DNA from 4 places in the Pseudomonas sp. FW305-3-2-15-C-LB1 genome. Region 1 is predicted to be linked to each of the others. Evidence: predicted binding sites of a transcription regulator. Region 1 holds the regulator's gene; each other region holds the start of a gene.
The links. Region 1 encodes FliA, which starts transcription of late flagellar genes. Its sites were predicted from a motif close to CTAAAGTTTNNNNNNNNNNNGCCGNTAA; they were not measured.

Region 1 (5,308 bases):
GATCGGAGATCAGCCCATCGCCCGCAGGAGCGGCACTGGCAGCAGCCGGTGCCGCAGCCGTGGCGGCGACTTCCGGCAAGGCGTCGGCCGCGAAGGTGCCCTTGCCATGCAGTTGGTCGAGCAATGCCTCGAATTCATCGTCGGTAATATCGGTGCTGGCGCTGGCCGCCGGTGCATCCGCAGCCGCAGCGGCGGGTGCCACGGCGTCGGCCGCGAACTGACCTTTGCCATGCAACTGGTCGAGCAGCGATTCGAACTCAGCGTCAGTGATGTCTTCGCTGGTCGGTGCGGCGACCGGCGCGGCCGGTGCTTGCGCCTCGGCCTTGACGGCACTGAGGGAGTTGAGCAGCTGTTCGAATTCGCTGTCGGTCACATCCGGTTCGGCCTCAACCACAGGCTCCGGCGCGGCTTCAACCACCGGTGCGGCCGACGTGTCGGCAGGCTCCGCATAGCGCGCCAGGGCGGCCAGCAGTTCCGGGGTCGCCGCCGTGATCGGGGCACGCTCACGCACCTCGCTGAACATGCCGTTGACCGCATCCAGTGCTTCGAGAATCACGTCCATCAACTCCGAATCAACGTGACGCTCACCCTTGCGCAGGATGTCGAACACGTTCTCGGCGATGTGGCAGCACTCCACCAGCTCATGGAGCTGGAGGAAGCCGGCGCCCCCTTTTACAGTGTGAAAACCGCGAAAAATTGCATTGAGCAGGTTCGCATCATCCGGTCGGCTTTCCAGCTCGACCAGTTGCTCGGACAACTGCTCTAAAATTTCGCCGGCCTCTACAAGGAAATCCTGAAGGATTTCTTCATCGGCGCCGAAGCTCATGTGGGTGCTCCTTAGAAGCCTAAACTGGATAACAGGTCATCGACATCATCTTGACCCGATACAACGTCTTCACGTTTATCGGCATGAATCTGCGGACCTTCACCCTTGGCGAGATGTTTTTGTGGATCTTTTTCCGAGAGGATCGCTTCGCGGTCATGTTCGATGCCAGCGAAACGGTCAACCTGGCCTGCCATAAGCACCAATTTGAGCAAGTTGCTTTCCACTTCGGTGACCAACTGGGTCACACGCTTGATCACCTGACCGGTGAGGTCCTGGTAATCCTGGGCCAGCAGAATGTCGTTGAGGTTGCTGGAAACCGTACGGTTTTCCTGCTCGCTGCGTGACAGGAAACCGTCGACCCGACGCGCCAACTCGCGAAACTCCTCGGCCCCCACTTCCCGGCGCATGAAGCGGCCCCAGTCGTGGCTCAGGGCCTGGGCTTCAGTGGCCATGCCGTTGACCAGGGGCGTGGCGTTTTCCACCAGGTCCATGGTGCGGTTGGCCGCCGCCTCAGTCAGCCTGACCACATAGGACAGGCGTTCGGTGGCATCGGTGATTTGCGAGATTTCTTCGGCCTGGGGCATGTGCGGGTCAATCTGGAAATTGACGATCGCACTGTGCAGCTCGCGTGTGAGCTTGCCCACTTCCTGGTACAGGCCGCGGTCACGGGTCTGGTTGAGCTCATGGATTAACTGCACCGCGTCGCCGAACTGGCCTCTTTCAAGGCTGTCGACCAACTGGTGAGCATGCTTTTTCAGGGTCGACTCGAAGTCTCCCTGTGACGTTTCTTTATGCTCCATAGCTCCCCCGCGATGGCATTAGCCGTGGATGCGTTCGAAGATTTTTTCGATCTTCTCTTTCAAGGCCAATGCCGTGAATGGCTTGACCACGTAACCGTTGACCCCGGCCTGGGCGGCTTCGATGATCTGCTCACGCTTGGCTTCGGCGGTGACCATCAGCACAGGCAGGCTGCGCAGCTTTTCGTCAGCGCGCACGTGGCGCAGCAAGTCGATACCGGTCATGCCCGGCATGTTCCAGTCTGTTACCAGAAAGTCGATGCTCCCGCTGTTGAGGATCGGAATGGCCGTAATGCCGTCATCCGCCTCGACCGTGTTTGTGAACCCAAGGTCACGCAACAGGTTTTTTATGATCCGCCGCATCGTTGAGAAGTCATCAACGATGAGGATTTTCATGTTCTTGTCCAATTCGACCTCCAAGCAGTCTTAAACGCGCCCAGCACCTGGACGCGCCATTTCAATCAACAGGCATTACACAAAAAGGACTGCCGGGGGCACCACGGGTCGAACCCGCGAAGGCCGGTTGCCCTCGCGGTATCGTCTGCAGTGTCCCCACACTGCCTGTTCAGCGCGCTCGCCACTCTCCCAAACGCCCCCGCAAGCGGGCTGCGCACTGGCTGTGCAACTGGCTGACCCGCGATTCGCTGACACCCAGGACCTCACCGATTTCCTTGAGGTTCAGCTCTTCGTCGTAGTACAGCGCCAACACCAGCCGCTCACGCTCCGGCAAATTGGCAATCGCGTCCGCCAACGCTCCCTGGAAACGCTCATCTTCCAGGTCACGCGATGGCTCCATATGAGCACTCGCGCCGTCCTCGTGCAGCCCTTCATGTTCGCCGTCCTGCAACAGGTCGTCGAAACTGAACAGGCGGCTGCCCAAGGTATCGTTCAAAATCCCGTAGTAATCGTCGAGACTCAATTGGAGTTCGGCCGCAACTTCGTGATCTTTAGCGTCGCGACCGGTTTTTGCTTCAATTGCGCGAATTGCGTCACTGACCATGCGTGTGTTGCGGTGTACCGAACGCGGCGCCCAGTCACCTTTGCGCACTTCATCGAGCATCGCGCCACGGATGCGGATGCCCGCATACGTCTCGAAACTCGCCCCCTTGCTCGCGTCGTATTTGGTCGACACTTCGAGCAGGCCGATCATGCCCGCCTGGATCAGGTCTTCGACCTGCACGCTGGCGGGCAGGCGTGCCAGCAGGTGATAGGCAATGCGCTTGACCAGGGGCGCGTAGCGCTCGATCAACTCGCCCTGGCTGTCACGGGCAGACTTCTTGTAAGCGTTGTAGCCGGTCGCTGTCATAGCACGGGTCCTGCGCTCGTCTGATGCACCAATCGCTCGACGAAAAACTCCAGATGCCCCCGGGGGTTGGCGGGCAACGGCCAGGTATCGACCTTCTGGGCAATAGCCTTGAACGCCAGTGCACACTTGGAACGAGGGAATGCTTCGTAGACTGCACGCTGCTTTTGCACAGCCTTGCGCACACACTCGTCGTAGGGAACTGCGCCGACGTATTGTAAGGCGACATCGAGGAAACGATCCGTGACCTTGGTCAACTTGGCGAACAGGTTGCGCCCTTCCTGCGGACTCTGGGCCATGTTGGCCAGGACGCGGAAGCGGTTCATGCCGTAATCACGGTTAAGCAGTTTGATCAGGGCGTAGGCGTCGGTGATCGAGGTGGGTTCATCGCAGACCACCAGCAACACTTCCTGCGCGGCGCGCACGAAGCTGACCACGGATTCGCCGATCCCGGCGGCGGTGTCGATCACCAGCACGTCGAGGTTGTCGCCGATGTCACTGAAGGCCTGGATCAGGCCGGCATGCTGCGCCGGGCTCAGGTGCACCATGCTCTGGGTGCCGGAGGCGGCCGGGACGATGCGGATGCCACCGGGACCTTGCAGCAGCACATCGCGCAGCTCACAACGGCCCTCGATCACATCGGCAAGGGTGTGCTTGGGCGTCAGCCCCAGCAGAACGTCGACGTTCGCCAACCCCAGGTCAGCATCCAGCAGCATGACGCGACGGCCAAGCTCTGCCAGGGCCAGGGACAAATTCACTGACACGTTAGTTTTTCCGACGCCACCTTTGCCGCCGGTCACCGCGATCACCTGTACGGGATGCATGCTGCCCATTTTATTTCTTTACCTTGTCTTGCTTAGACGCAGGCTACATGGCTTGGCCGCGTGAATCGCTTGCAGACCATCGATGTAGATACTTTTCACGGTGTTCATACCGTCCTCAACCTACCCGCTTCGCCGGGTTGTGGTAGAGGTCGGCGAACATATCGGCCATCGCTTCCTCGCTAGGCTCGTCTTGCATTTGCACGCTGACTGCACGGCTGACCAACTGATGACGGCGCGGCAGATGCAGATCATCCGGGATCCGCGGCCCGTCGGTCAGGTAGGCGACCGGCAATTCATGACTGATGGCCAGGCTCAGCACCTCGCCCAGGCTCGCGGTTTCGTCGAGCTTGGTGAGGATGCAACCGGCCAGGCCGCAGCGCTTGTAACTATGATACGCAGCGGTAAGAACCTGTTTCTGGCTGGTGGTTGCAAGCACCAGGTAATTTTTCGACTTGATGCCACGCCCGGCCAGGCTTTCCAACTGCATGCGCAAGGCCGGGTCGCTGGCTTGCAGGCCGGCGGTATCGATCAGCACCACGCGCTTGCGCAGCAGCGGGTCGAGGGCGTTGGCCAGGGACTGGCCCGGGTCGACATGGGTCACCGGCACATTGAGAATGCGGCCCAGGGTCTTGAGCTGCTCCTGGGCACCAATACGGTAGCTGTCCATGCTCACCAGCGCGATATTCTGAGCGCCGTACTTGAGCACGTAACGGGCGGCCAGCTTGGCCAGGGTGGTGGTCTTGCCCATGCCGGCAGGGCCGACCATGGCGATCACACCGCCCTCTTCCAGGGGTTCGATTTCCGGGGTGGCGATCATCCGCGCCAGATGGGCCAGCAACATGCGCCAGGCCTGGCGAGGCTCTTCGATCTCGGTGGTCAGGGCCAGCAGGTCGCGGGACAACGGGCCGGACAGGCCGATGCGTTGCAGGCGGCGCCACAGGTTGGCCTGTTGCGGTTTGCTGCCTTGCAACTGGTTCCAGGCCAGCGAGCCCAACTGCACTTCGAGCAGTTCACGCAAACCGTTGAGTTCAAAGCGCATCGAATCGAACACGCGCTGGTCAACCGCCGCTGCCGGGGCTGGCGCAGCGGGACGCGGCGGCTCTTTGAAGGTCGGCTCAACCAATGGCTCGGCGGCGGTCAGCGGCAGGCCGGCGAACAACTGACGATTGGTGGTGGCATCGCTGTCGCCACGCATGCTCAGTTCAGCCTGGGCCGAGACGATGCGCGAAGCGGTCTTGCGCAGCTCGTCTTCGAGCTCCATGTTCGGCACGCGCGGCGCCAGGGCCGAAGGGGTGTAATCCAGGGCAGCCGTCAGCTCGACACCGCCGGCAATACGACGGTTGCCGATAATCGCGGCGTCGGCGCCCAGCTCATCACGAACCAGTTTCATGGCCTGACGCATATCGGCGGCGAAAAAACGCTTCACTTGCATAACCCACTACCCTCAGCCGTTGGGCCCTACTGTCGCGACGATAGTCACTTGCTTGTTGTCAGGAATTTCCTGATAAGCCAAAACGTGCAAATTCGGTACTGCCAGGCGCCCAAACCGCGACAACAT
Region 2 (5,308 bases), on a different contig from region 1:
ATGGCCTTCGTCGAGCAACGCCAGGCCGGTCAGTGCGATGTCGGCGCTGGTCTTCACCGCCTGCCAGGTGGTGCGGGTAATCGGCGAACCGGCGTCCATCGCGTAAAAACCGAGCTTGCCGTCGATGAACGCCGGCACCTGCTGGTTGGCCAGGTCGCGTACCGGCCACACCAGGGGCAAGGCGTCATGGCTGCGGCCGATGGCAGTCCATTCGGCCCAGGCGGTTTCGAGGAACGCCACGTAGCGTTCGCTGTGGGCGGCGACGTAGCAGGCCCGGTCAAAACGGCGCGGCGTGATGATATCGCCCAGGCCAACCTGACGGACCCGGTCACGCACGGTGTCGGCGCGACTGGGTTGTTCGAACGAGGGCTTGAGCACGCCGTCCTTGAGTTCGGTGCCATGGTGCAAACGGTGGGCTTCGCTGAAAACAGTCAACATGTGAGGGCATCCGCCAGTAAAAGACAGGGTCTATTTTGTTCTGGCGGCAGTGGGCTTTCTTTGCTTTTACTTACGGCACTGTTAGGTTTATCGAGAATATTTACCTCAACGGCGCATGATTATGAAAAATAAAACCAGACAGGTCGTTCTTGACGACACCGATCTCGCCATCCTCGCCCTGCTGCAGCAAGACGCCAGTATTTCCAACGCGCAGTTGAGTGAGCGCCTGTCCCTGAGCCTCACGCCCTGCTGGCGCCGACGCAAACGCCTGGAAGAAGAAGGCGTGATCAAGGGCTACCAGGCCAACCTCGACCGCAAGATGCTCGGGCTGGATATCCTGGCGTTCGTGCATGTGCGTTTTGCGATCCATACCGACCATGCGCCGGACGCGTTCGAGACCGTGGTGAAGGAACTGCCGCAGGTGTTGTCGTGCCACAAGATCACCGGGGATGCCGATTACCTGTTGCAGGTGCTGGCCGAAGACCTGGACAGCTACAGCGAGTTCGTCGAGAGCGTGTTGCGGCGCCAGTTAGGGATTGCGTCGATTCAATCGAGCCTGGCGCTGAGGGAGGTCAAGGCGACGAGTCGGGTGGCCATTCCACAGCGCGAATAACCGGCGCTTTCCAGGGGCGCGATATGGCAAATCGCCGTCACTGCGATGTGAAAAATTCGTTAACTAATTCTCCCTGAAGGCTTTTTCCTACAGGAACAATCTGCCAGACTAATGCGAATAATTATCAACAGATTTATTATTCGCTAGGGACGGCGTTCGGGGAGAGTCAGTTCCATGTCAGTGCAACAACACGGCGGTAACGTTTTTTCACCCAGCCTGATGGCATTGGCGGTCTGTCTGGCCAGTTCTTCCGCGGTCTTTGCCGCCGATACCCAGGCACCGGCCGCCACCCTTGAGTTGGGCGCCACGCAAATCTCCGGCGAAGAGCAACTGGGCGAAACCACTGAAGGCACCCAGTCCTACACCACCGGCGCGATGAAAACGGCAACCAAGCTGCCGTTGACCATGCGCGAAACCCCACAGGCCGTCACCGTCATTACCCGCCAGCGGATGGATGACCAGGCGATGACCAGCATCAACGATGTGGTCAAGGCCACCCCGGGGTTGTTCCTGAATTTTTCCAGTGGCCCTGGCCGGCAGTCCTACACGTCACGCGGCTTCGACATCGACAACCTGATGTATGACGGCATCCCCAGCGGCTACAACGGCGTCACTGTCGGCGCACAACCGAACCTGGCGATGTTCGATCGCGTCGAAATCGTGCGCGGCGCCACCGGCCTGGTCACCGGCGCGGGCAACCCTTCCGCCGCCATCAACCTGGTCCGCAAGCGCCCACTGGACGAGCAGAAAGTCACGCTGACCGGCGCCGCCGGCAGTTGGGACGACTATCGCGGCGAACTCGACGCCTCCAGCCCGCTCAACGACAGCGGCACCTGGCGCGGTCGCGTGGTTACCTCGTACCGCGATGCCAACAGCTTCATCGACAACGCCGAGGAGTATCACGGCCTGTTCTATGCCGTCACCGAAGCCGACCTGAGCGAAGACACCACCCTGACCCTGGGTTTCTCCAACCAGAAGGACAAGACCAATTACTTCTGGGGCTCGTCGATGGTCGGCCTGGATGGCCATCACCTGAACCTGCCGCGCTCCTACAACCCCGGCACTGACTGGGAAAACAAGGACCAGGAGATCAACACCGTATTCGCCGAACTGCGCCAGCAACTGGCCAACGACTGGAAACTGCAAGTCAACGCCAACTATGCCGAACAGAACGCGTTGTTCTCCGGTTCCTACCAGTCGCGCTGGGTCGCCAACACACTGGCGCGCACGGTCTACCAGGCGGCCTACGATGAAAACCAGGCAGGTGCCGACGTCTTCGCCAGCGGCCCCTTCCAGGCGTTCGGGCGTGCCCATGAACTGGTGGTAGGCGCCAGCCGGCGCATCTACGACATGACCACCCACAACTACAGCCCCTACAACACCAACTGGCCGCTCACAGCGGGCAAACCGGACTTCGTCCATACCACCAATGACCGTGACGTGACCACCCAGGATGGTGTCTACGTCACCACCCGCCTGAACCTGGCCGACCCGTTGAAGCTGATCCTCGGCGGGCGCCTGGACTGGTACGACTACGACGCCCATGGCAGCAACACCGGTGACTACAAGGTCACCCGCAACCTCACCCGCTACGCCGGCCTGATCTACGACCTGGACGACCACCACTCGGTGTATGTCAGCTACAGCGACATCTTCACGCCCCAGAGCGAAAAAGACACCTCCGGCAGCCCGCTCAAGCCCATCGTCGGCAAGAACTACGAGGTGGGTATCAAGGGTGAATACCTGGGGGGTGCGCTCAACGCGAGCGTGGCGCTGTTCCGCGTCGACCAGGAAAACCGTGCCGTCGGCGTGACAGTCGCAAACTGCCCGCAGGCCTCCTGCTCTGTGGCCTCCGGCGAGATTCGCAGCCAGGGCATCGACTTCGAACTGCAAGGCGCCCTGACCGAGAACTGGCAGGTCGGCGGTGGCTACACCTACGCGCGCACGCACACCATCAAGGACGCCGCCAACCCGCAGAAGGTCAACAAGCAGTTCGACACCGACACCCCGGAGCACCTGTTCAAGCTGACCACCAACTACCGCTTCCAGGGCCCGTTGGAAAAACTCCGCGTGGGCGGCAACGTCTCCTGGCAGAGCCGCATGTACAACGACTTCAAAGTCGCGGATGGCAGCACCTACCGCCTGCAGCAGGGCGCCTATGCTGTCACCGACCTGATGGCCGGCTATCAGGTCAACCAGCACCTTGACCTGCAACTCAACGCCAACAACATCTTCGACCGCCGTTACTACCAGTCCATCTCCAACTCCGTAAGCTATGGCGGCGACTCCTACGGCAACCCACGCAATATGATGCTGACCGCCAAGTACAGCTTCTGACCGCCCTCCGAACCACGGCTATCCGCCCGGGTAGCCGCCCCTAAAGTCCCGCCTCCCGATGCCGATACACGTTTGGCATCACTGAATCCAATAACAATCAAAAACACCTGATTCGCTCCACCCTGCCCTTCGCTTTGTTCCGGCCAGACCACATGGAGTAAGTGTGAATGCCCACCCGCACGCGTTTTTCCGAGCACTACCGTAAAGCCGACCGCATCATGCTGGCGCTGGTCTGGCTGATGTTCCTGTTTTCCCTGGGCCTGGCGTTCTGGCACGACACCCTGGTGCAGGCCGTGATAGTCGGCGGTAGTACCAGCGTGGTGCTGACCGCGCTTTACCGCGCCATCGGTGGTACCCGTGTCATGCGCTGCGCGCTCGGCGCGGGCTTGATGGTCATGGCGGCATTGCATATCAACCAGGCCCAGGGCTTGATCGAAGCGCACTTCGGCATCTTCGCGTTGCTCGCGGTGCTGACGTTTTACCGTGACTGGCTGCCGATCCTGGTGGCGGCGGCCACCATCGCCGTGCACCACGTGGTTTTCCATGCGCTGCAACATCAAGGCTTTCCAGTGTTCGTGATGGAACACCACGGCGGCTGGACCATGGTGTTCGTGCATGCGTTCTACGTGGTGATGGAGACCGTCGCCCTGCTCTACCTGGCCGTGCACAGCCAGGCCGAAGCGGTCGAGAGCCAGGAAATGCTCGAGAAGATGCTGGCGGTCACTTCCCAGCTCACCGTTGAAACCGCCCAAGGCGACCAGGGCAAGACCCACGTCTCCCTCGCCAAGCGTTTCGACCATTTTCTGCATCAGTTGACCGGCCTGATCGACGGCGTCGCCCGTGACTCCCACGGCCTTGGCCAACTCGGCCAGGAACTGGCCAGCGCCAGCGGCACCCTGGAAAAAGGCGCACGGCACCAACTGGCGCAAATCACCGAGATGAGCGGCTCGATGCAGCGCATGGAAGACGCCATGGGCCACATTGCCGTGCACGTCGAGCAAGCGGTGGATCATGCCGGCAAGGCCAGCCAACAGATCCTGCGCGGCCAGGAAAGCGTCGGCCGCGCCCAGCAGGAAATCACCCAACTGGCCACCCGCCTCAGCGGCACCCACGACACGGTGCAGGGCCTGGCCCTGCAAACCGAACAGATCGGCACCGTGCTTGAAGTGATCAGCAGCATTGCCAACCAGACCAACCTGCTGGCCCTCAACGCCGCCATCGAAGCCGCCCGCGCCGGCGAGCAAGGCCGTGGCTTCGCCGTGGTTGCCGACGAAGTGCGCAACCTGGCGCAACGCACGGCGGTATCCACCCAGGAAATCAAAACCATCATCGAAGGCCTGCAACACGGCAGCCGGCAGGCGGTGCAAGCCATGCATGATAGCCGCGAGGGCGTAGAGCGCTGCGTGGAGGACAGCCAAGTGGCCGTTGACATGCTGCGCGCAGTGGGCGACGACATCGCCCACATTGATGACCTCAATGGCCGTATCGTGACCACAACCCGCGAGCAGACCACGGCGAACCTGGAGATTGTCGGGCGTCTGCAGTCGGTGCAGAGCATTGCGCAAAGCACCGCGGACGATGTGGAAACCCTGGCACGCAGCAGCGAGCGGTTGCCGCCGATCGCGGTGCGCCTGGATGCGCTGGGGCGCAGGTTTCATCAATGATGTCTGGTTTGTCGGCAACGCCCGCAAGGTTTGCATAGTGCGCCAACAGGCGGGCAACCACCTGGTACCGCTCAGCCAGACCGGGCTCACCGAGCCGCCTCAACGCGTTCGCCGTCCGCCGCGCCTGAAGTGCGTTGATTGCAGGGTGACCGGCATACCGGGCCAGGCGATAAGCACCGCGATCTGCGCATTGTGCAATCGGGGTTCCTGGGACCAGCAGCCTGGCGGCGTTATGCAGCCGCTCCAGGCTGCGCCC
Region 3 (5,308 bases), on a different contig from region 1:
CCCGCTCGATCACCTCGGCGAGCATGCCTTGCCATTGGGCGTTGATCGCCAGGTAAGCCTGGGCCATTTCCGGGTCCTGCATGGCTTCGTCCCAGGCATCCAGCCACAGCGCCCACCCCGCATCGGCGGTGCTTGGCAGGCAGTCGCGCAAGAAACCCACAAAGGCTTCCAGGGGCGCTGCTTCTGCCAGGGGCGCGCGTACTTCGTCCAGTTGTTCGTTGGCAAATCGCACGAAGGCTTCGCGGCGCAGTTCCTTCCAGTCGCTGAAGTAGTGATAGACGTGGCTGCGGGACAGGCCTGCATGTTCGGCCAGGTCGCGGGTGGACACATCGGCAAAACCCTTGCTGCGAAACAGTTCCAGGGCGGCGGCGATGATCTGGTCTTTACGGTCGATACGCGACATGGGCAATTCCTTCCAGGCACCGGCAGATAAGCGGCGCTTGCTTTTTGAGCGATCGCTCAAGGATACTTGAGCAGTCGCTCAATAATAGCGCCTACCACTCCTTTGGTGCACCCCATGTCATCCGTCACACCGCAAATCCTGATCGAAGAAAGTCAGAAAATCGGCCAGCAATCCGCCGGCCAGACGCTCAAGGCCATTGCCAAAGCCTATCCGGGCAAGCTGTCCGCCACGCTGTCGCTGGTCGCGCTGGAGAACGCGCTGCTGCTGGCCTACCCGTTGTTTGCCGGGTTTGCGGTGGACTCGATCATCCGCGGCGACACGGGTAACGCGCTGCTCTACGCCGCCGTGGTCCTGGCGTTCTGGGTGGTCGGCGCGGCGCGCCGGGCGTTGGATACGCGGACTTTCACGCGGATCTACGCCGATCTGGCGGTGCCGGTGATCCTCAACCAACGCCTGCAGAACCACAGCACGTCGAAATCGGCGGCGCGGGTGGTGCTTGCTCGGGAGTTCGTCGACTTCTTTGAAAAGCATGTACCGATCATCGCCACGGCGCTGGTGTCGATTATCGGCGCGGCAGTGATGTTGATCGTGATCGAGCCCTGGGTAGGCCTGGCGTGCCTGGGCGCGCTGGTGCTGTGCATCACGTTGTTGCCACGCTTTGCCCGGCGCAACCAAGCGCTGCATGAACGGCTGAACAACCGGCTGGAAAAAGAAATCGGCCTGGTGGAAAAGGTCGGCGCACCGACCCTGCGGCGCCACTACCAGGTGCTTTCGCGCCTGCGCATCTGGCTGTCAGACCGCGAGGCGGCTGCGTACCTGTTTCTTGGCACGCTGGCCGCCTTGCTGTTTGTGGTCGCCATCAGCCAGTTGGCGCAGTCACCCGCGGTCAAGGCCGGCCATATCTATGCAGTCATGACTTACCTGTGGACCTTCGTCACCAGCATGGACGAAGCCCCCGGCATGGTCGACCAACTGGCGCGCCTGAAGGACATCGGCAAGCGCGTGGACCCCGGCCTGGGCGACCGCTAGGCCTCAACGAAACCGATCTACCTCATGCCGCAAGCCTGCCGCCAGGGTCTCCAGTTCCTTGGCGGTAATCGCCAGGTTCGACACCACTTCCCGCTGCTCGCTATTGGCCAGCGCGATGCTCTGCAAGTTGCTGCTGAGCAAGGTCGCGGTGCTGCTCTGTTCCTGAGTGGCGGTGGTGATCGCGGCAAACTGCTGACCGGCCGAGCGGCTTTGCTCGTCGATACGCGCCAGGGCCGACGCCACGTCGGCGTTACGCGACAGGCCTTCCTGCATCAACACATTGCCGCGCTCCATAGTGCTGATGGCGTTGCCGGTTTCCTGCTGGATGCTCTGGATCATTCCGGAGATTTCGTCAGTGGCCTCTCGAGTACGCGACGCCAGGTTGCGCACCTCATCGGCGACCACCGCAAACCCACGGCCTTGTTCACCAGCGCGGGCAGCCTCGATGGCGGCGTTGAGCGCCAGCAGGTTGGTCTGTTCGGCAATCGAGGTGATCACACCGACGATTCCGCCGATCTCTTGGGAGCGTTGTCCCAGGGTGTTGATCACCGTGGCTGTGCTGTTGAGCGCGGCAGCGATGTGTTCCAGGGATGACGACGCCTCTTGCATCGAGTTGCGCCCGATGCGGGTTTGTTGGGCGTTTTCCTGGGCCAGGCGTTCGGTGCTGCCCATGTTGTCGGCGATGTTCAGCGAGGTGGCGCTGAACTCTTCCACCGCGCCGGCCATGCTGGTGATCTCGCCGGACTGCTGCTCCATGCCTTCATAGGCGCCACCGGACAAGCCGGACAGCGCCTGCGCACGGCTGTTGACCTCTTCAGCCGCCTTGCGGATATGCGAGACCATGGTCGACAGCGCTTCACCCATCTGGTTGAAACTGCGCGCCAGTTGGCCGATTTCGTCATGACTGGACACATTCAAGCGCGCGCTCAAGTCGCCCGCGCCCAGGGCTTCGGCCTGGCGCACCAGGTCGCCCAACGGCGCCAGCTTGCTGCGCAGCAGCCACACCGTTGCACCAACCGCCAGCAGCATGGCCAGCACGCTGCCTATGACCAGGCGGATACCGACGTCCCACGTCACCGAGCGGATCTCAGCCTTGGGCATGCTCGCGACAACGGCCCATGGCCCGCCCTCGAAGGGTACCGACACGCTGTAGAAATCTTCGTTTTTGTCTGCCCAGAAGCGCCCGGTGCCCGGCGTCTTGGCCAGGTCCAGCATCACGGGTACGGCTTGATCCAGCGCCTGCACGCCCGCCGGCGGTACAAGCCAGCGCTTCTGCTCATCCAGCAAGGCGAGGGAGCCGGTCTGGCCGATGCGGAAACGCTTGAGGTTCTCGAACTGGGCATTCTGCGCATCGGTGTAGTCGAACCCGATGAACAACACCGCGATCACCTGCCCACTGCTGTCGCGCACCGGGCTGTACTGGGTCATGTAGGAGCGGTCGAACAGCACCGCGCGGCCGATATAGGTCTGCCCGCCGAGCACCCGCTGGTAAGCCGGGCCCTGGCGATCCAGCACCGTGCCGATGGCCCGGTTGCCATCCTGCTTGGTCAACGAGGTGCTGATGCGGATAAAGTCTTCGCCGCTGCGCACGAATACCGTGGCCACGCCGCCGGACATCTGCTTGAACTCATCCACTTCATTGAAGTTGTTGTTCAACACCTGATTGCCCAGGTACAGGCTAGGCGTCTGCACACCGGCCACGGTCACAGGCTGGTCCGCATGCACGCTCAAGCCGGCGCCGAAGCGCTTTTCAAACAGCCCGCTCAAACGCTGGGTACTTTCGCGCAAGGTGCTGTGGAAGGTGTTGAGTTGGTCGGCGAGCAAACGTGCCTCGCTGGCCAGGTGCTCCTCGCGGGTAGCGAGGTTGGCGGAGTCGAGGGAACGCAAGGCAAACACGGTGCTGCCGCTGATGACGACAGCCAGAATCACGGCTAATGCCAGGCCTAACTGGGAGGCTATCCGGGCGCGAGGTTGAGACATGACGGCTCCTGGCCGAGGCCAGGATCATCCTGATCTCATAGCGTTGCTCGGCAAATTATCCAGTGGGAAACGTTGGTGTACGATGGTTCCAACACACCTACTTCGGCGAGCCGAGGCAATACTTGAGCGATCCGCAGGGGTATCACGCAAACGATTGCACAAACAGTCTGTCGCCCCTCACTCGAGGCGTTCGACCTGAGGCAATTCCATCGCCTTGACTTCCGCCTGCAGAAACTCCGCCAAGCGCCGCAAACGCTCACCGCCGGGGCGGGTTTTCGGCCATACCAGGTAGTAGTTTTCGCCACTGGCCACCGCCGTTGGCCAGGGCAGGCTCAATCGACCCTGGGCCACGTCTTCGGCCACCATCAGCAAATCGCCCATGGACACACCGTAGCCCCGCGCAGCGGCGATCATGCCCAGTTCGAGGGTATCGAATACCTGCCCGCCCTTGAGCGACACCTGGGATGACAACCCCATGCGCTCCAACCAATTGCGCCAATCGCGACGGTCGGGCGTGGGGTGCAGCAATTCCGCGGTGGCCAGGCGTGCAGCATCCCAGGGCCCGTCCTCCAGCAGGTTCGGCGCACCTACCGGGATCAGCAGCTCCGGAAACAGGTAGCTGGCCTCCCAGTCCGCCGGGAAGTGCCCGTAGCTCAGCAGCACCGCGCAGTCGAAGGGCTCCTGGTTGAAATCCACCTCGTCCACGCTCATCCACGCGCTGGTCAGTTGCACCTCATTGCCTGGCTGCAACGCGCGGAAGCGGCTGAGCCGCGCCAGCAGCCAGCGCATGGTCAGGGTCGACGGTGCCTTCATGCGCAGGATGTCGTCTTCGGCGTTCAAGGTATGGCAGGCCCGCTCCAACGCTGCAAAACCTTCGCGCACGCCGGGCAAGAGCAGGCGCGCCGCCTCGGTGAGCTGCAAGGTGCGGCCACTGCGCTGGAACAGGCGACAGGCGAAATGCTCTTCCAGCGTGCGGATATGTCGGCTCACCGCACTTTGCGTGATGGAGAGCTCCTCCGCTGCCCGAGTGAAGGAATTGTGCCGAGAGGCGGCCTCGAATGCGCGCAAGGCATACAGCGGAGCAAGGCGACGAGACATCGGTAAATTCCTGCATAGCGATCCACCAACACTATCAGATCAATACACATGAGTTTAAGTCATGTACACCATCGCTTTAATCCTTTTGTGTAATTAACCCAGAGCGCCGAGAATCAAGCCTTCCCCAACCCTCTGACTTGTCGAGCGTGATGATCATGCAACATCCGGCACGTACCGAACTCTGGGCCATTCTGCGGCTGTCAGGGCCGTTGATTGCCTCACAGTTGGCACACATGCTGATGGTGCTGACCGACACCCTGATGATGGCGCGCCTGAGCCCCGAAGCCCTGGCCGGTGGCGGCCTGGGCGCGGCGACCTACTCGTTCGTGGCGATTTTCTGCATCGGCGTGATTGCCGCCGTGGGCACGCTGGTGGCCATCCGTCACGGCGCGGGCGATATCGACGGCGCCACCCGCCTGACCCAGGCCGGGCTATGGCTGGCGTGGCTGATGGCCCTGGCGGCCGGTTTGCTGCTGTGGAATCTCAAGCCAGTGCTGCTGATGTTTGGCCAGACCGAGACCAACGTGCACTCGGCCGGGCAATTCCTGACGATCTTGCCGTTCGCCCTGCCCGGCTACCTGAGTTTCATGGCCCTGCGCGGCTTCACCAGTGCAATCGGCAAGGCGACGCCAGTGATGGTGATCAGCCTTGGCGGCACGGTAGCCAACTACCTGCTCAACCACGCGCTGATCGAAGGCATGTTCGGCCTGCCCAAGCTCGGCCTGATGGGTATCGGCCTGGTCACGGCCATCGTTGCCAATGGCATGGCGCTGACGCTGATGTGGTACATCCGCAGCA
Region 4 (5,308 bases), on a different contig from region 1:
TGGTCCATGGCGTTGCGCAGCAGGTGCATCAGCGGGTCGCCGATCTTCTCGACCACGGTCTTGTCCAGCTCGGTCTCCGCGCCGCTGATGATCAGCTCGATGTCCTTGCCCAGTTCCTGGCTGACATCGCGCACCACGCGGCGGAAGCGGTTGAACGTGTCGCCGATGGGGATCATGCGCAGGTGCAGGGCACCATCGAGGATCTCTTCCACCAGCCCCGACACCGTCGAGGTGGCCTCCTGCAGCGGGTCGTTGTTACAGGAGCGCGCCAACAGGCTTGCGCCGGCGCTGGCGATCACCAATTCGCCGACCAGGTTGATCAACTCGTCGAGCTTGTCGGCGTTGACCCGAACATAACTGCCGTCGCGGGTTTTCGCCTCGCTGTTCGCTGGCTGGCGCTGGGGCGACGCGGGGGCCAGGCCTGGCTCGACTTGCGCGATCAGGTCACTGCCGATGGCGACGCTGCTTTCGGGCGTTTCGTCGACGGCGCGGATGTGCACGTCACAGTCGTCGCGCACGAAGTCGAACACTTCGTTGAGCGTGGCATGGCTGGCCGTCGAACGCAGGTCGATCTCGAAGCCCAGGTAGCAGCTTTCCGGGTCCCAGTGCTCCAGGGCGGGGATGCTGTCGGTCAGGGTGGTGACCTGCACCATTTGCCCCAGCGTATCGAGGTAGCGCAGGAACGACAGCGGGTCCATGCCATTACGGAACACGTCCACGCCGAAACGCAGAGAAATATGCCAAAGCACATCGGCCCCCCCGTCGTCGTGCACCGCAGCGGTTACGACGTCGGCGGTGGCGGTGCGCAGCGGCTGGTAGTCGCTCAGCGCCTCGCGCAAGGTCTCACCGCGCTCCAGCGCGGCCGGGGTCGGCGTCTCACCACGACTGGCGACCACGTCGATCAGTTCAAGCATGTGGTCGCCGCACTTGAGCAGCAGCGCGATCAACGCCGCGTCCACCGCCACACTGCCATCGCGCAGGCGGTCGAGAACGTCTTCGACGATATGCGTGAACCCCACGATCGACGCGAGGCCGAACAGCCCGGCGGACCCCTTGATAGTGTGCGCGGCGCGGAAAATCGCGCCGATGGCATCCTGGTCACCGGGGTCGCTTTCCAACTGCAGCAGGGATTGCTCCATGGCCTGCAGCAGCTCGCGCGCCTCGACGATGAAGGTCTGCAGTGCCTGATCGAGATTGATGCTCACCTGGACTTTCCTTGTCGATCAATGAACGGGACAGTGCCGCTTAAAGCGCGGCGCTGCGACACAGTTGGAGCGCCTGCATGACTGCCTGGCTCTGGCCGGTCACACTCAAGGCGGTACCGGCAATGCCGGCTTCACGCTGGATGACGGCCAGCAACTGCAGGCCGGCACCGTCCATTTCCGTCACCTGGGACAGGTCCAGTTCCAGGCGCGGGGCCGCGCCCATCTGCGACAACAACGCGCCCGCCAGTTCAGCGACGGTGTAGATCGTGAGTTCGCCGTCGATGCCCACATGGGCGGTGTCGTCGATTGTTTCGTGAGTGATCGGCATGGTGGCCTCCCTGGCGCCGGGTGTCAGGGCAGGATCAATTTGGAGACCGCCGCCAGCATCTGCGCCGGCTGGAACGGCTTGACCACCCACGCCTTGGCGCCTGCGGCCTGGCCTTCGGCCTTCTTCGATTCCTGAGACTCGGTGGTCAGCATGATGATCGGTGTGAACTTGTAGTTGGCCAGCTTCTTTACCTCCTTGACGAAGGTGATGCCATCCATGTTGGGCATGTTCACGTCGCTGATGATCAGGTGCACTTTTTGTCCGGTCAGCTTGTTCAGGGCGTCCTTGCCGTCGCTGGCCTCGATCACGTCGTAACCGGCGCTTTTCAAGGCGATGCCGACCACTTGGCGCACGCTGCTGGAATCGTCGACCACTAATACATTCTTCGCCATGATGTGCTCCTAAAAGAAAGTGATGTCTTGGGAATTCGACTGCACAGCCGCCTCGCCGCGATGGAGGCGTCGTTGCTCGTCAGTGGCATAGGTGGTTTCCATGCGCGCCAGCCATTGGCGGGCGTCGATGGCCAGCGGCTGGTCCGGGGTCTGGTTGGCCTGTTGCAGATGGTCATGCAGGGCGTGCATGTTGTCGCGCACGTGACTGAGGATCTGGCTGACCCGGTCCTGGAATTGCAGGTTGACCAACACCTCGGTCATCTCATCGCGGATGCCGTAGCTTTCCTGCTTGAGCAGATCGGCGGATTCGGCCAGGCGCCCAGTGATGTTCTGGAAGCGTGTGAGCACCATTTGAATACTGTTTTCGGACTCGGCCACCGAATGGCTATCCTGGTCGGCACTGCTGGACGCGGCCTGCACCAATTGAGTAATGGCGTTGTTGATGATGTCGACCTTGGCCGACATCTGCTGGCCCGTTTCACTGGATTTGCTCGACAGGCTGCGCACCGCATCGGCCACCACCGCGAAGCCGCGACCGGCCTCACCGGCGCGCGCCGCTTCGATGGCCGCGTTGAGGGCCAGCAGGTTGGTTTGTGCGGCAATCGCTGCCACATCAGCGGCCATGGTACGCAGTTCGCCCGTGTAGGCGGTCAGGCTGCGCACCTGCGCCAGGGTCTGGTCACGGCTGGTTTGAGTGACCTTGAGCGAATTGATCACCTGGCTCAACTCGCTGTCACTGCGCGCCAGCACCTCAAGCGCGCCGTCAGCGGCCTGCCCGTCCAGCTCGCCGGCCGCGTGCTGCGACGCTTGTACCGTCTCCTCCAAGCGAGTGGCGATCCCGGTGAAACGGTTCACCAGGCTCACAATCGCTTCCTCGGTCTGATGGCGCGAGCTTTCCACCTGCTTGGCCCAGATGGGCATGGCACCCAGCAATACCTCATCGAGCTGTGCACGCGAGGCCAAGCCGTCATGCGCGTGCGCACTCGACTGGTCCGCCTGCGCCTGCGCAATCGCTCGCTGCAGTGCGTTGCGCTGTGAAGCCGCGCTCCAGGCACAGGCACCGAGGCCGACCACCACCAGTACCGCGCAGGCCACCAGATTGGCCGGCGAGGTTGATTGCACGAGTATCCACAAAACGGCCGGCACGACCGGGATCAAGGCGAACCAACGGAAACGAGGATAAACGGGAAGGGGCATGCGGCTGGATAGGCGCTGGGGCATGAGTTCGGTCCTTGAACAGTGTTGCGGATATAAACGACATAGTGTTTATCCGCCCCTAGCGCCTCAACTTTAGGTCTGTTGAGTGCCTTCCGTCTGGTTTATGACCGATATGTTAATGACCCGTGGACCTGAGGCAGGCATTCCTTGAGGCCGCCCTTGCCGGGCGGCCGGTAGGGTTATTTCAACAAGGCAATCAGCGCGCAGACCATCGTGATCGCCAACGCCGGCCATTGCATCGGCATGAAAAAGAAGTGGTGGCGCACGCCATCGGCGTGCGGTTGTCGGTTCAGCACAAAGCCCAGCAGGGTGTTGATCGCTGACCCCACCCCGAAGCCGAGCAACACCTGCATCAGCGATGTGTTGCCGGGTTTGACGCTGGGGTCGGGCCACAGCCCCATCAATAGCAGCACCATCGCCACCGGTGTAAACAACGTCAGCCAGCCTGCGCCGCGATAGATCATCGATTAATCCTCACAACTTGCGTGTCTGTGGGGGCCTGGGTGGGGAGTGAGTGCATGCGTGTTTGCGTCCTTGTAATGGGTCAAGCCTTGCACCGCCTCCGTCTGGTGGCCGAGTGCATTTGGCACGGCGAGTTGGAACATGGCTAATTAATATTGTTCCTTGGGCAAATGACTTCACAGGGGCGTGAGCCTGGCGATTCGCGGTATTGGGGGCTTTTTTTTCCTGCCTGGAACAGTGATCATCGCCCTCCCCCAAGCCCTAGGAACCAAGACCATGGAGTTGACGCTGGAAGCTGTTGCGCTTTTTGCACTGAAGCTGGTGCACGAGACGGACGGCGGCAGCCCGGTCTTGCGGGACGATCCGGTGATGGATGGGTATGAGCGGGAGGTATTCGGGCTGCTGGTGCGGCAGGGAGACTTGGCGGCCATTCAATCCAAAGTCGCGGAATGTGTTGATCAAGCGCTTGAAGCACTGGGCGGGGCCGATACAGTGATGGGGCGCGAGTTGCAGCGCTTGGCGCTGAGCGTGCGCCAGACGTCGACACTGGATGAACTCAATGCCCCGCTCAACGCACTCAAGGATTACCTGAAAGCCATCCTGTAACGCACGGTTCAGCGCCGCCCCTCCACCGCCATCCGCACCGCCAACCCCATCAATACCGAGCCCATCAACCAGCGCTGCACCACCTGCCAACCCGGCCGGGTAACGAAAAACACCGCGATGGACCCCGCCATTGTGGCAATCACGGCGTTGACGCTCACGCTGATGAAAATCTGCGTAAAGCCCAGCACCAGGGATTGCGTCAACACGCTGCCATGACCGTTCGGGTCGATGAACTGCGGCAGCAACGACAAATACATCACTGCCACCTTGGGGTTGAGCAGGTTGGTCACCAGGCCCATGGTGAACAGCTTGCGCGGGCTGTCCTTGGGCAGATCCCGCACCTGGAACGGCGAACGCCCACCCGGCCGGATCGCCTGCCAGGCCATGTAGGCCAGGTACAGCGCGCCGCCGAAACGCAGCGCGTCATAGGCAAACGGCACCGCCATGACCAGGGCCGTGATACCCAAAGCCGCGCACACCATATAAACCAGAAACCCCAACGCCACGCCGCCGAGGGAAATCAACCCGGCCGTGCGGCCCTGGCAGATCGAACGGGAGATAAGGTAAATCATGTTCGGACCGGGCGTGAGCACCATGCCGAGTGAAATCAGCGCATAGGCCAGCCAACTGGACAGTTCGGGCATTGTTGGGCTCCTGGGTGTTAGGTTGTCGGCGAAACATTTGGCCAAGGTTGTCAGCTTGGCCGCCATGGTAGGGCGTTCAAAATGCGCGCGTTAGATACAGATCCGCGAGTAAAACGGCATACACCCAAGAGGCAGGACATGATCGACTTCAACAACAAAGGCTTCTTCAAGCTCAAGCAAAACAACGAATACGCCGAACGCGTCGCCGCCCTGCTGCTGGACGGCGAAGAAGTGGTCGACGCCTACAAGGCCATGCGCGACGGCGTGGTGTTCACCACCAAGCGCATCATCGCGGTGAACGTGCAGGGGATTACCGGCAGCAAGAAGGATTTCACGTCGCTGCCGTATAAAAACATCGTGGCGTATTCGGTGGAGACGTCCGGGACGTTTGACCTGGACTCGGAGCTGGAGATTTACTTTTCATCGCTGGGCAAAGTGAAATTCGAATTCACC

Region 2: the regulator FliA is predicted to act here: its motif matches at 3,429-3,456, upstream of AC3WP7_RS27400 (methyl-accepting chemotaxis protein).
Region 3: the regulator FliA is predicted to act here: its motif matches at 3,512-3,539, upstream of AC3WP7_RS11400 (methyl-accepting chemotaxis protein).
Region 4: the regulator FliA is predicted to act here: its motif matches at 3,192-3,219, upstream of AC3WP7_RS29775 (methyl-accepting chemotaxis protein).

What each region holds. Positions count from the first base shown of each region.
Region 1 is NZ_JBYSZX010000002.1:266,473-271,780, forward strand. It holds gene AC3WP7_RS05015 (chemotaxis protein CheA) at 1-826, opposite strand, end outside; gene AC3WP7_RS05020 (protein phosphatase CheZ) at 838-1,626, opposite strand; gene AC3WP7_RS05025 (chemotaxis response regulator CheY) at 1,645-2,019, opposite strand; gene fliA (RNA polymerase sigma factor FliA) at 2,189-2,929, opposite strand; gene fleN (flagellar synthesis regulator FleN) at 2,926-3,759, opposite strand; gene flhF (flagellar biosynthesis GTPase FlhF) at 3,866-5,182, opposite strand; gene flhA (flagellar biosynthesis protein FlhA) at 5,195-5,308, opposite strand, start outside.
Region 2 is NZ_JBYSZX010000022.1:9,950-15,257, reverse strand. It holds gene AC3WP7_RS27415 (histone deacetylase family protein) at 1-438, opposite strand, end outside; gene AC3WP7_RS27410 (Lrp/AsnC family transcriptional regulator) at 560-1,051, shown strand; gene AC3WP7_RS27405 (TonB-dependent siderophore receptor) at 1,226-3,388, shown strand; gene AC3WP7_RS27400 (methyl-accepting chemotaxis protein) at 3,556-5,052, shown strand; partial or broken gene AC3WP7_RS27395 (FUSC family protein) at 5,084-5,308, opposite strand, start outside.
Region 3 is NZ_JBYSZX010000004.1:425,102-430,409, forward strand. It holds gene AC3WP7_RS11390 (TetR/AcrR family transcriptional regulator) at 1-403, opposite strand, end outside; gene AC3WP7_RS11395 (ABC transporter six-transmembrane domain-containing protein) at 518-1,432, shown strand; gene AC3WP7_RS11400 (methyl-accepting chemotaxis protein) at 1,436-3,412, opposite strand; gene AC3WP7_RS11405 (LysR substrate-binding domain-containing protein) at 3,590-4,510, opposite strand; gene AC3WP7_RS11410 (NorM family multidrug efflux MATE transporter) at 4,660-5,308, shown strand, end outside.
Region 4 is NZ_JBYSZX010000033.1:10,930-16,237, forward strand. It holds gene AC3WP7_RS29760 (chemotaxis protein CheA) at 1-1,205, opposite strand, end outside; gene AC3WP7_RS29765 (STAS domain-containing protein) at 1,246-1,533, opposite strand; gene AC3WP7_RS29770 (response regulator) at 1,557-1,925, opposite strand; gene AC3WP7_RS29775 (methyl-accepting chemotaxis protein) at 1,935-3,146, opposite strand; gene AC3WP7_RS29780 (hypothetical protein) at 3,323-3,607, opposite strand; gene AC3WP7_RS29785 (hypothetical protein) at 3,882-4,211, shown strand; gene AC3WP7_RS29790 (LysE family translocator) at 4,220-4,855, opposite strand; gene AC3WP7_RS29795 (PH domain-containing protein) at 4,994-5,308, shown strand, end outside.